3 regions of the Buttiauxella sp. 3AFRM03 genome follow, and region 1 is predicted to be linked to each of the others. Evidence: predicted binding sites of a transcription regulator. Region 1 holds the regulator's gene; each other region holds the start of a gene.
The links. The regulator ArgR, encoded in region 1, controls arginine synthesis, uptake and breakdown. The targets are predictions, from matches to a motif close to ANTGAATAAAAATACANT.
Positions count from the first base shown of each region.

Region 2: argF (ornithine carbamoyltransferase) is a predicted target of ArgR. The motif match lies at 1,806-1,823, and genes of this name have one in related genera.
Region 3: argA (amino-acid N-acetyltransferase) is a predicted target of ArgR. The motif match lies at 1,642-1,659, and genes of this name have one in related genera.

Region 1 is NZ_CP033076.1:3,499,682-3,502,963, reverse strand. It holds gene mdh (malate dehydrogenase) at 61-999, opposite strand; gene argR (transcriptional regulator ArgR) at 1,433-1,903, shown strand; gene yhcN (peroxide/acid stress response protein YhcN) at 2,287-2,550, shown strand; gene yhcN (peroxide/acid stress response protein YhcN) at 2,666-2,932, shown strand; gene D8682_RS17845 (hypothetical protein) at 3,001-3,273, opposite strand.
Region 2 is NZ_CP033076.1:3,603,390-3,606,671, reverse strand. It holds gene uhpA (transcriptional regulator UhpA) at 1-371, opposite strand, end outside; gene D8682_RS18365 (tRNA isopentenyl-2-thiomethyl-A-37 hydroxylase MiaE) at 427-1,203, opposite strand; gene rraB (ribonuclease E inhibitor RraB) at 1,261-1,686, opposite strand; gene argF (ornithine carbamoyltransferase) at 1,851-2,855, shown strand; gene D8682_RS18350 (YhcH/YjgK/YiaL family protein) at 2,951-3,282, opposite strand, start outside.
Region 3 is NZ_CP033076.1:4,002,004-4,005,285, forward strand. It holds gene recD (exodeoxyribonuclease V subunit alpha) at 1-122, shown strand, start outside; gene argA (amino-acid N-acetyltransferase) at 278-1,609, opposite strand; gene amiC (N-acetylmuramoyl-L-alanine amidase AmiC) at 1,844-3,100, shown strand; tRNA gene D8682_RS20125 (tRNA-Met) at 3,221-3,282, opposite strand, start outside.

The DNA.
Region 1 (3,282 bases):
TCGCAGGCGAAAAAAAACCGGAATCTACATTCCGGTTTTTTTATCTCTAAAGCTCAGGGTTTATTTGTTAACAAACTCTTCGCCAAGGGTAATATCTTTCTTCAGAGTATCAAGCATCCCTTCCAACGCCTGGTGCTCGAAAGCGCTCAGTTTGCCGTAAGATTTATGCTCTGCGATACCGTTTTTACCCAGCAGCAATGGCTGAGAGAAGAAACGAGCGTGTTCGCCATTCCCTTCAACGTACGCACATTCAACCACATTGCTTTCGCCTTGCAGCGCGCGAACCAGTGACAGACCAAAGCGCGCAGCTGCCTGGCCCATTGACAGGGTTGCAGATCCGCCACCCGCTTTAGCTTCTACAACTTCGGTCCCAGCATTCTGGATACGCTTAGTCAGGTCAGCAACTTCTTGCTCGGTGAAGCTAACACCAGGAATCTGCGACAGCAGTGGCAGAATGGTCACACCGGAGTGGCCGCCAATGACAGGAACTTCGATATCAGTCGGCTGTTTGCCTTTCAGTTCCGCAACAAAGGTGTTGGAGCGGATGATGTCAAGCGTGGTCACGCCAAACAGTTTGTTTTTGTCGTAAACACCTGCTTTTTTCAGCACTTCCGCAGCAATCGCAACGGTGGTATTCACTGGGTTTGTGATAATACCGATACAGGCTTTCGGGCAAGTTTTAGCAATCTGTTGAACCAGATTTTTCACGATTCCCGCGTTGACGTTAAACAGGTCTGAACGATCCATACCTGGTTTACGTGCCACACCCGCAGAGATCAGCACGACATCTGCACCAACCAGTGCAGGTGTTGCGTCTTCACCGCAGAAACCTTTGATTTTCACATCAGTAGGGATATGACTCAGATCGACTGCAACACCAGGGGTTACCGGTGCAATATCATACAGGGAGAGTTCTGAACCTGAAGGCAGTTGGGTCTTGAGTAGAAGGGCAAGCGCCTGGCCAATACCGCCTGCTGCGCCGAGGACTGCAACTTTCATCCTAAACTCCTTATTATGGTTAGCAAATAGGTGCCGTAACTCCATGCGGTGGCGACCATAATCCAGGGAAGGGGTAATTACAATCTTCCCGCTTTAGGATTGCGAGGTTGAGCATTCCTGAAACGTTACTGCTGCATTTACTCGCCGGGTGGAAACGACGCCTTAGCGCCCGGTCACAACCTGATGTTGTCACATCAACGGCGGTTACATTACCCCTCCATCCGCAGCAAAACAACATCATTTTGATAACATTTAGTTTACTTGGCATCTTATTTTAGAGTCGTGACGAAGGCATGTTTCTCGATAACAAAATTTGATAATATCCGCCTCTTTCATAACATTATTTCAGGCCTTCACCCAGCCAATAATTTGCATAATAATTCATTTAAATGCATAATAATGTTATCTTCGTTGACCTGAACATGGGTGATATATGCGTATTTCCTCAAAACAAGAAGAATTAGTCAAAGCGTTCAAAGCATTATTAAAAGAAGAGAAATTCAGTTCTCAAGGTGAAATCGTTCATGCTTTGCAAAATGATGGTTTCGAAAACATCAACCAATCCAAAGTCTCTCGTATGCTGACCAAGTTTGGTGCGGTGCGTACCCGCAACGCCAAAATGGAAATGGTGTACTGCTTACCAGCCGAGCTTGGCGTGCCAACAACGTCCAGCCCGCTGAAAAACCTGGTACTGGATATTGATTACAACGATGCCGTTGTTGTTATCCACACAAGCCCAGGGGCGGCACAGTTAATTGCACGTTTGCTGGATTCGTTAGGTAAAGCTGAAGGTATTTTGGGCACGATTGCTGGTGATGACACCATCTTTACCACCCCGGCAAGGGACTTCACTGTAAAAGAATTGTATGAAGCAATTTTGGTGTTGTTCGAACAAGAGCTGTAAGCATTACTTCCGTATTCCCGCTGTCAGTACGGCGGGAATAACACCTTCATAACAATCCCCTGGCTGTCATCGTTTATACGTAAATCCCCTTATTTAGGCTTTCCCCAAATCTAAACATCTCTCTCATCAGCCGGTTATGTGATGAATCGCACAAAAAGCCAATTCATGCCATCTCATTGTTTTTACTTATATTTAACAAAAAATCAGCAATAAAAGACTCATTTTAATAACTTTACGTAATATAAAAAGCCTCTATTATTGTAAAGTTTCATAGAGAATAATTAGCGTGGTATTAATTTTGTGGGTTATTAGTGTATACTTGATTTTGTGATGAGGGTCACGAAATAAAGGCCCCAATAAAAGAATACGACGAGGCGAAAATTATGAACATGAAATCAACTTTAGTTACCGCAAGCCTGCTCTCGATGCTGTCATTCGGCGCTTTTGCAGCGACATCTATTAATACCGAACAGGCACAAAACCGCCAGGCGATGGGTTCAGTGTCTGTCAGCCAGGTCGGTAGTGCTCCGATGGACATGCACCAGTTGCTGAATAAGAAAGCTGAAGAGCAAGGCGCTTCTTCTTACCGCATCATTGAAGCCCGTACTGGCGACCAATGGCATGCAACAGCAGAGCTGTACAAGTAACAGCCCGGTAGCAATAAGCAAAAGCAATACAACGATAATCCAGACAACGGCCCCAAGAACAATAAAGCAGTTTAGCCCTTCCGGTCGTTGAGAAAACCATTCAGGAGTAAAGATTATGAAAACCAAATTAACTATCGCAGCACTGAGCCTTTTCTCTGTTATCTCTTTTGGCGCTAACGCAGCCGCACATCAGGTAAACAGCGAACAAGCACAAAACATGCAATCTATGGGTAGCATTTCTGTCAGCCAGGTTGGCAGTGCACCAATGGATATGCGTCAGGAATTATCACAGAAAGCGACTAAAGAAGGTGCATCGGCATATCGCATTACCGAAGCACGTAGTGGCGATGCATGGCATGCCACCGCTGAACTGTATAAATAAACCCTCGTCGTCAAAACTGACGGCTTTGCCCCCGCTCGCGGGGGCTTTTTTATGCCCTAAAATCGTGATTAACCACGCACGTTAAAACGCAATTGCCCTTCCAGTTCCTCTTCTGCTTCGTCGAAAAGCAAAATCAACGCCCCGTAGCGCCGCCTTTGCATCTCCGGCAGGTGAACAAATTCTATTTCCACCGGGAGAGGTAAGATGCCTCCAACGACGACATCCCATAAACTATCGAGATCGTGAACCTGTTTTTTCTCAAGTTGAAATACCTGGATAAAGTGACGATAGAATCCCGGCTGATCTTCTATCTGACTAAAATCAAAGGTGTATTTTTTCATTACTTGCCA
Region 2 (3,282 bases), 100 kb from region 1:
GGCGTCAGATAGCAGCCACCTGTCGCCACCGTACGGACGGCGGCAATCAGCTCATCCGGGCTACAGCGTTTAGACAGAAAGCCACGTGCGCCTGCGTTTAAAGCCTGCTCCACCAAAGCCGGACTGTCGTGCACCGACAGCATAATGGTCGCCATTCCTTTTGGCAGTTGGCCGAGCAGTTCCAGCCCGGAAATATCCGGCATCGAGATGTCACAAATACACACCTGCACACCGCGGCCCGGCAGCCCAGCCAGCGCTTCGCGCCCGGAGCCGAACTCAACCACAATCTGAAAGTCCGGCTCCAGCCCCAATAGCTGCGCAAAGCCGGAGCGGACGATGAGGTGGTCGTCAATAAGGGCGATGGTTGTCATGATACTTTCCAGGAAGGTAAAAACGCGCTTACCTTAGCGATAAGCGTGTTGCTGTTCAAGCCTTAAGCGATTGACCGCCAGGCACACCACTATGAAAACGAAATTCGTTATCCGGGCTGCTAATTAAAGCTGCTTCTATATCACCAAAGAAACGCACTCGTTCACGAATATCCCCACCAGCAATCTTTTCAGCTAACGCTAAATAATCCTGATAATGCCGGGCTTCTGAACGCAGCAGCGACAAATAGAATTTCTGTAGCTCATCATCCAGATGGGGCGCCAGTGCAGCAAAGCGCTCACAAGATCGCGCCTCTATATACGCCCCACAAATCAATTTATCCACCAGCATCACTGGCTCATGGGTACGTGTTTCGCTCAGTAAGCCTTTGGCATAACGGCTGGCCGTGATTTTAACGTAGGGAATATTGCGAGCGAGCATGATCTCGCGCACCTGAAAGAAGTGGTGCAGCTCTTCTTTAATCAACAAAACCATGCTGTCGATGAGTTGCTGACCCCAGGCGTTTTGCGTTTTTGGCATCACGCTTTTACTCAGGCTTTTATGCAGCGCGACAAAATCAGGTTCTTTGCCTTCACGGAAAGTGAAATCTTCGTAAGGTTTTAGCCAATCAAGTAAAACCTGCGCGCTACTCTTATCGGCGACATATTTACGAATCAGGAACATGGCGGTTTGCGCCGCTTTGAGTTCGCATACCAGATGGTCGGTGAGCAACAGAGGTAAATACTCAGGCTGCCGGGCTTTTTCAATCCAGGCGTCAGGCGTTGGGCAATGCAGGAAATTGAGTACCGGGGAGAGGAGTTGCGGGTAGTTCATATTGGATTATTGTCTTTCCTTGATGTGCAGCGGCATTACGCCGCTGCACTGAAGAGATTAGTGGCGTACGCCGTCGTCATCTTCGTCAAATAAATCTTCGTCATCGCCTTCTTCACCCTCTTCGCCGTTCGGGTCTTCGAAGTAAGTGCCCCAACCGTCATAATCCACACCGAATTTCTCGGCGAGGTTTAGCAGTTGTTCAACTTGCTCATCCAGCAGTTCAGCTTTCAGCGCACATTCGCTCAGCACATCGCAGCAGATAACGGTGTCACCCTCTTCCACTTCCAGCTCTTCAGGGTCAGTCACTTCGTAACCCATTTTGAATGCCTCAACAGCGGCTTTTTCAAGAGTTTCGAAATCGTCTGCGGAAAGGTGATGCTCGATTGTGTACAGCGCGTCAGGATCGCTGCCGTCTTCCAGTAATTCTTCAATAATCAAACGCGTCTCTTCGCGTTGCTCTTCCAGCAGTTCTGGATTTGCCATGGCCCTTTCCTCAATTTTGTCGGCAGATACTTCTATTTTCACACACGGCTGAGTTTGCCTCCACCTTTCCCGCTAAAGATTTTACTTTCGGGGTTGCAAATGAATATTCATACATATAAATTGAATTTGCATTCAATTACTGGCTTATGCCATGAGAGGAAAATATGAGTCATTTCTATCAAAAACATTTTCTAAAATTACTGGATTTCACCCCTGCACAGCTTCAAGAATTGCTTGCCCTGTCTGCCAAACTGAAAAGTGACAAGAAAAAAGGCACTGAAGTTCAGCATCTTACTGGAAAAAATATTGCGCTCATCTTCGAAAAAGACTCGACTCGTACGAGGTGCTCTTTCGAAGTTGCCGCATTTGACCAGGGCGCGCGAGTCACCTGGCTCGGTTCAAGCGGCAGCCAAATTGGGCATAAAGAATCAATTAAAGATACGGCTCGTGTATTAGGCCGGATGTACGATGGCATTCAGTATCGCGGGTATGGCCAGGAAATCGTTGAAACGCTGGCGCAGTATGCCGGTGTGCCGGTGTGGAACGGGCTGACTAACGAATTTCACCCAACGCAATTATTGGCAGATTTGCTGACTATGCAGGAGCAAATGCCCGGTAAGACCTTCCAACAGATGACGCTGGTTTATGCAGGTGATGCGCGCAATAACATGGGTAATTCGATGCTGGAAGCTGCCGCGTTGACCGGGCTGAATTTGCGCCTGGTGGCTCCAAAAGCATGCTGGCCGGATGAAAAACTGGTGACCGAATGCCAGGCTCTGGCGGCTCACAACGGTGGGAATATCACGCTGACAGAAGATATTGCCGCAGGCGTGAAAGGGGCCGATTTCATTTATACCGATGTATGGGTGTCGATGGGCGAGGCTAAAGAGAAGTGGGCTGAGCGTATCAGCCTGTTACGGGATTATCAGGTCAATAGCGCAATGCTGGCGCTGACTGGCAATCCTGAGGTGAAATTCCTGCATTGCCTGCCTGCATTCCACGACGACCAAACGACACTGGGTAAACAAATGGCGGAACAATATGGTCTGCACGGTGGCATGGAAGTGACGGATGAAGTGTTTGAATCGCCAAACAGCGTGGTGTTCTCTCAGGCTGAAAACCGCATGCACACCATTAAAGCGGTGATGGTGGCGACGCTGGTTAAGTAACATCCCCTCACCCCGGCCCTCTCCCCAAAGGGGCGAGGGAGAAAGCCAGTCCCCTCTCCCTCAGGGAGAGGGCCAGGGTGAGGGTGAAAATTCCCTTATCCTACCAACATCTTCACCACAACTTTACGCACCGGCGCGGGTTTGCCCACCGCGCACAGTGGTTTGTGAACTTCGCCTGGGTAGAACACCACGAAATCCCCTTCATTCATGATAATGGTTTTTTCCTGCACACCTTCAGGCAGGAACGCGATGTCTTTTTCCGCCAACAAGTCAGTCTCAGGCGCGCCCGCAGGCTGACAGCTAAACGTCATCCCTTCCTGACCCTTCATCACAATCTGGATATCCAGATAGCGCTGGTGAAATTCCGCAGGGCGGTCTTCGATTGGTTGTGTGGAATCTTCAGAAACCAGCATAAACAGGCGGTTAC
Region 3 (3,282 bases), 500 kb from region 1:
TCTACACCGCAATCACTCGTGCTCGCAATCAATTGTCTTTGTACGCCGATGATCGGGTGTTAGAAAAAGCGATTGTAACGAAGACGGAACGTCGTAGTGGATTGATGGAAAGTTTTAGCTAGCCTTTTCAGGGCTAGCTTAGGGTGCTGACAAAGAAGGAAAAAACGTGGTTTTTCCTTCTTTGTGGTTATTAGCCGAAAATCAATAAATTGATTTTCCTTGTTTTTTATTTGGTGATATATGTTCGCTTTGCGAAAGAATAAGGTTTGTCATCAACCTAAGCTAAATCAGCCATCAACACTTTCGAGCGGCGCTGGTAGTTGTACATCTCTTTTTTGCTTTCTGGCAGCAGTTCAACATCAACCGGCATAAAGCCCCGTTCCTGGAACCAGTGAATGCTCCGGGTTGTCAGCACGAACAGTTTGCTCAGCCCCATTTGACGGGCTTGCGTAGCAATACGCTGCAACAAAACTTCACCGCGTGATGAACTGCGATAATCAGGATGAACTGCAACGCAGGCCATTTCACCAATGCCCTCTTCCTGGAACGGATAGAGTGCAGCACAAGCGATGGTCAGGTTGTCGCGCTGAATAATGGTGAACTTGTCGATCTCCATTTCCAGTTGCTCACGCGAGCGGCGCACCAGAATCCCTTGCTGTTCCAGCGGACGAATCAGCTCCAGAATACCGCCGATATCGTTGATGGTGGCACGACGAATTTGCTCCGCACTCTCCATCACAATCTGCGTACCAATGCCATCGCGGGAGAACAGTTCCTGCAACAGCGCACCATCTTCTTGATAGCTGATTAAATGACTGCGACGCACGCCGCTGCGACAGGCTTTCACTGCACCACGCAGAAAACGCACGGTGCCAGAGTGATAGTCCCCGGCTACTTCAAGCTCTTCAATGCGTTTTTGTGCATCGTTAGGGAACAGTTCTGAAACGATATTGCCGTTGTCATCGATAACGCCCTGAGAAGAGCAGAAGCCAATCATTTTTTCGGCTTTCAGTTTGACTGCAAGTTGCGTGGCAATCTCTTCTGAAGTGAGGTTGAAGCTTTCGCCCGTGACGGAAACCGCGACCGGGCCCATTAGTACGATTGCGCCGTTATCAAGCTGACGGTGGATGGCTTCTTCGTCGATACGACGAACACGGCCACTGTGGCAATAATCCACGCCATCATCCACGCCCAACGGTTGCGCGATAATAAAGTTGCCGCTGACGACGTTGATATGCGCCCCTTGCAACGGTGTGTTGCCAAGGCTCATGGACAAACGTGCTGTGATATCCAGTTGCAATAATCCTGCTGCCTGTTTTACCAGCTCAAGGGTTTTTGCATCAGTGACACGCGTATGTTTGTGATAGATAGGTTCATGATTATGCGAAGCCAGATTGGCATCTATTTGCGGGCGCGCGCCATACACCACCACCAGACGAATTCCCAGGCTGTGTAACAGCCCAATATCATTGACGATACTGGAAAAGTTCTCGTGTTCAATGGCTTCGCCGCCAAGCATAATGACAAACGTTTTTCCCCGATGGGCATTTATATAGGGAACAGAATGGCGGAATCCCTGTACCAGTTCGGTTCTACGTTCCTTCACCACGGCAAGCCCTCATTGCATGATTATTCGTAATTTCTGTATTTTTATTCTTTTATTGCTTCAGGTGCAAGCAGGATTTACCGCAAAGCAGAAATTTCTGCATCTGGCTTGTCAGGGGCTTGATTGCGAATGTTTACCCTTTTATGAGTGACAGTATGGGGATGTTTCGCTAAAGTTTTCGGCTCAAAAAATAAATGTCGTTATTTGGTTCACGGAAAAACACCGCTCAGGAGAGCTATGTCTGATTCCCGTTCTTTAATTAGTCGTCGCCGCTTATTGCAGGGCGCAGGCGCTATGTGGCTACTGAGTGTCAGCCAGGTTGGCTTTGCAGCCTCGAGCCTGGTCGTGGCGGTGCGTGTCTGGCCGGCATCGTCCTACACTCGTGTCACACTGGAATCGAACAAAGAGCTTAAGTATAAGCAGTTCGCACTGAGCAACCCCGATCGGGTGGTGGTGGACATTGAAGGTGTGAATTTAAATTCAGTATTGAAAGGTATTGGCGGCCAAATTCGTGGCGACGATCCTTTTATCAAATCAGCGCGTGTCGGGCAGTTTGATCCGCAAACTGTGCGCATGGTTTTTGAGCTCAAGCAGAACGTCACGCCGCATCTTTTCGCCCTGGCACCGGTAGCAGAATTTAAAGAACGCCTGGTGATGGATCTCTATCCGGCCAATATGAACAGCGAGCAAGATCCGCTGTTAGCCCTGCTGGAAGATTACAACAACGGCAAACTGGACAAAGATGCGCCACCGTCACCTGAACAAGGGCCGAAGCCGGGTAAAGCCGGGCGCGACAGGCCAATTGTGATCATGCTCGATCCTGGGCACGGCGGGGAAGATCCCGGTGCCATCGGGCCAAATAAGACGCGCGAAAAAGATATTGTGCTGCAAATCGCTCGTCGCCTGAAAGCGCTTATTGATAAAGAAGCGAACATGAAAGCCTATATGACGCGTAACGAGGATGTGTTTATCCCGTTAAAAGTCAGGGTGGCGAAAGCGCAGAAGCAACGTGCTGATTTATTTGTTTCTATTCATGCGGATGCGTTTACTTCAGGCGCGGCACGCGGCTCCTCGGTCTTTGCACTTTCAACCAAAGGTGCCACCAGTACGGCGGCAAAATTCCTTGCTCAAACACAGAACGCTGCCGACTTGATCGGTGGGGTGAGTAAGAGTGGTGACAGGTATCTCGACCACACGATGTTCGATATGGTGCAGTCGTTGACCATCAACGATAGCCTTAAATTCGGCAAAGAAGTGCTGACCCGATTGGGTCGAGTGAACAAGCTGCATAAAAACAGTGTTGATCAGGCTGGCTTTGCCGTGCTGAAAGCACCGGATATTCCATCGATTCTGGTGGAAACCGCATTTCTGAGTAACGTTGAGGAAGAGCGCAAACTGCGTACTGCAACTTTCCAGCAGGAAGTTGCGGAGTCAATTCTGGCAGGGATTAGGGCGTACTTTGCGGATAGTTCGCGATTAGCACGGCGTGGATAGAGCCAATTTATTGTCGGATGACGCTTGCGCTTATCCGACCTACAACTGCATTTCGTAGGGTGGACATCAAATCACCCGGATTTCAGATACAAAAAAACACCCGTTAAGGTGTTTAAATGTTGGTTGCGGGGGCCAGATTTGAACTGACGACCTTCGGGTTATGAGCCCGACGAGCTACCAGG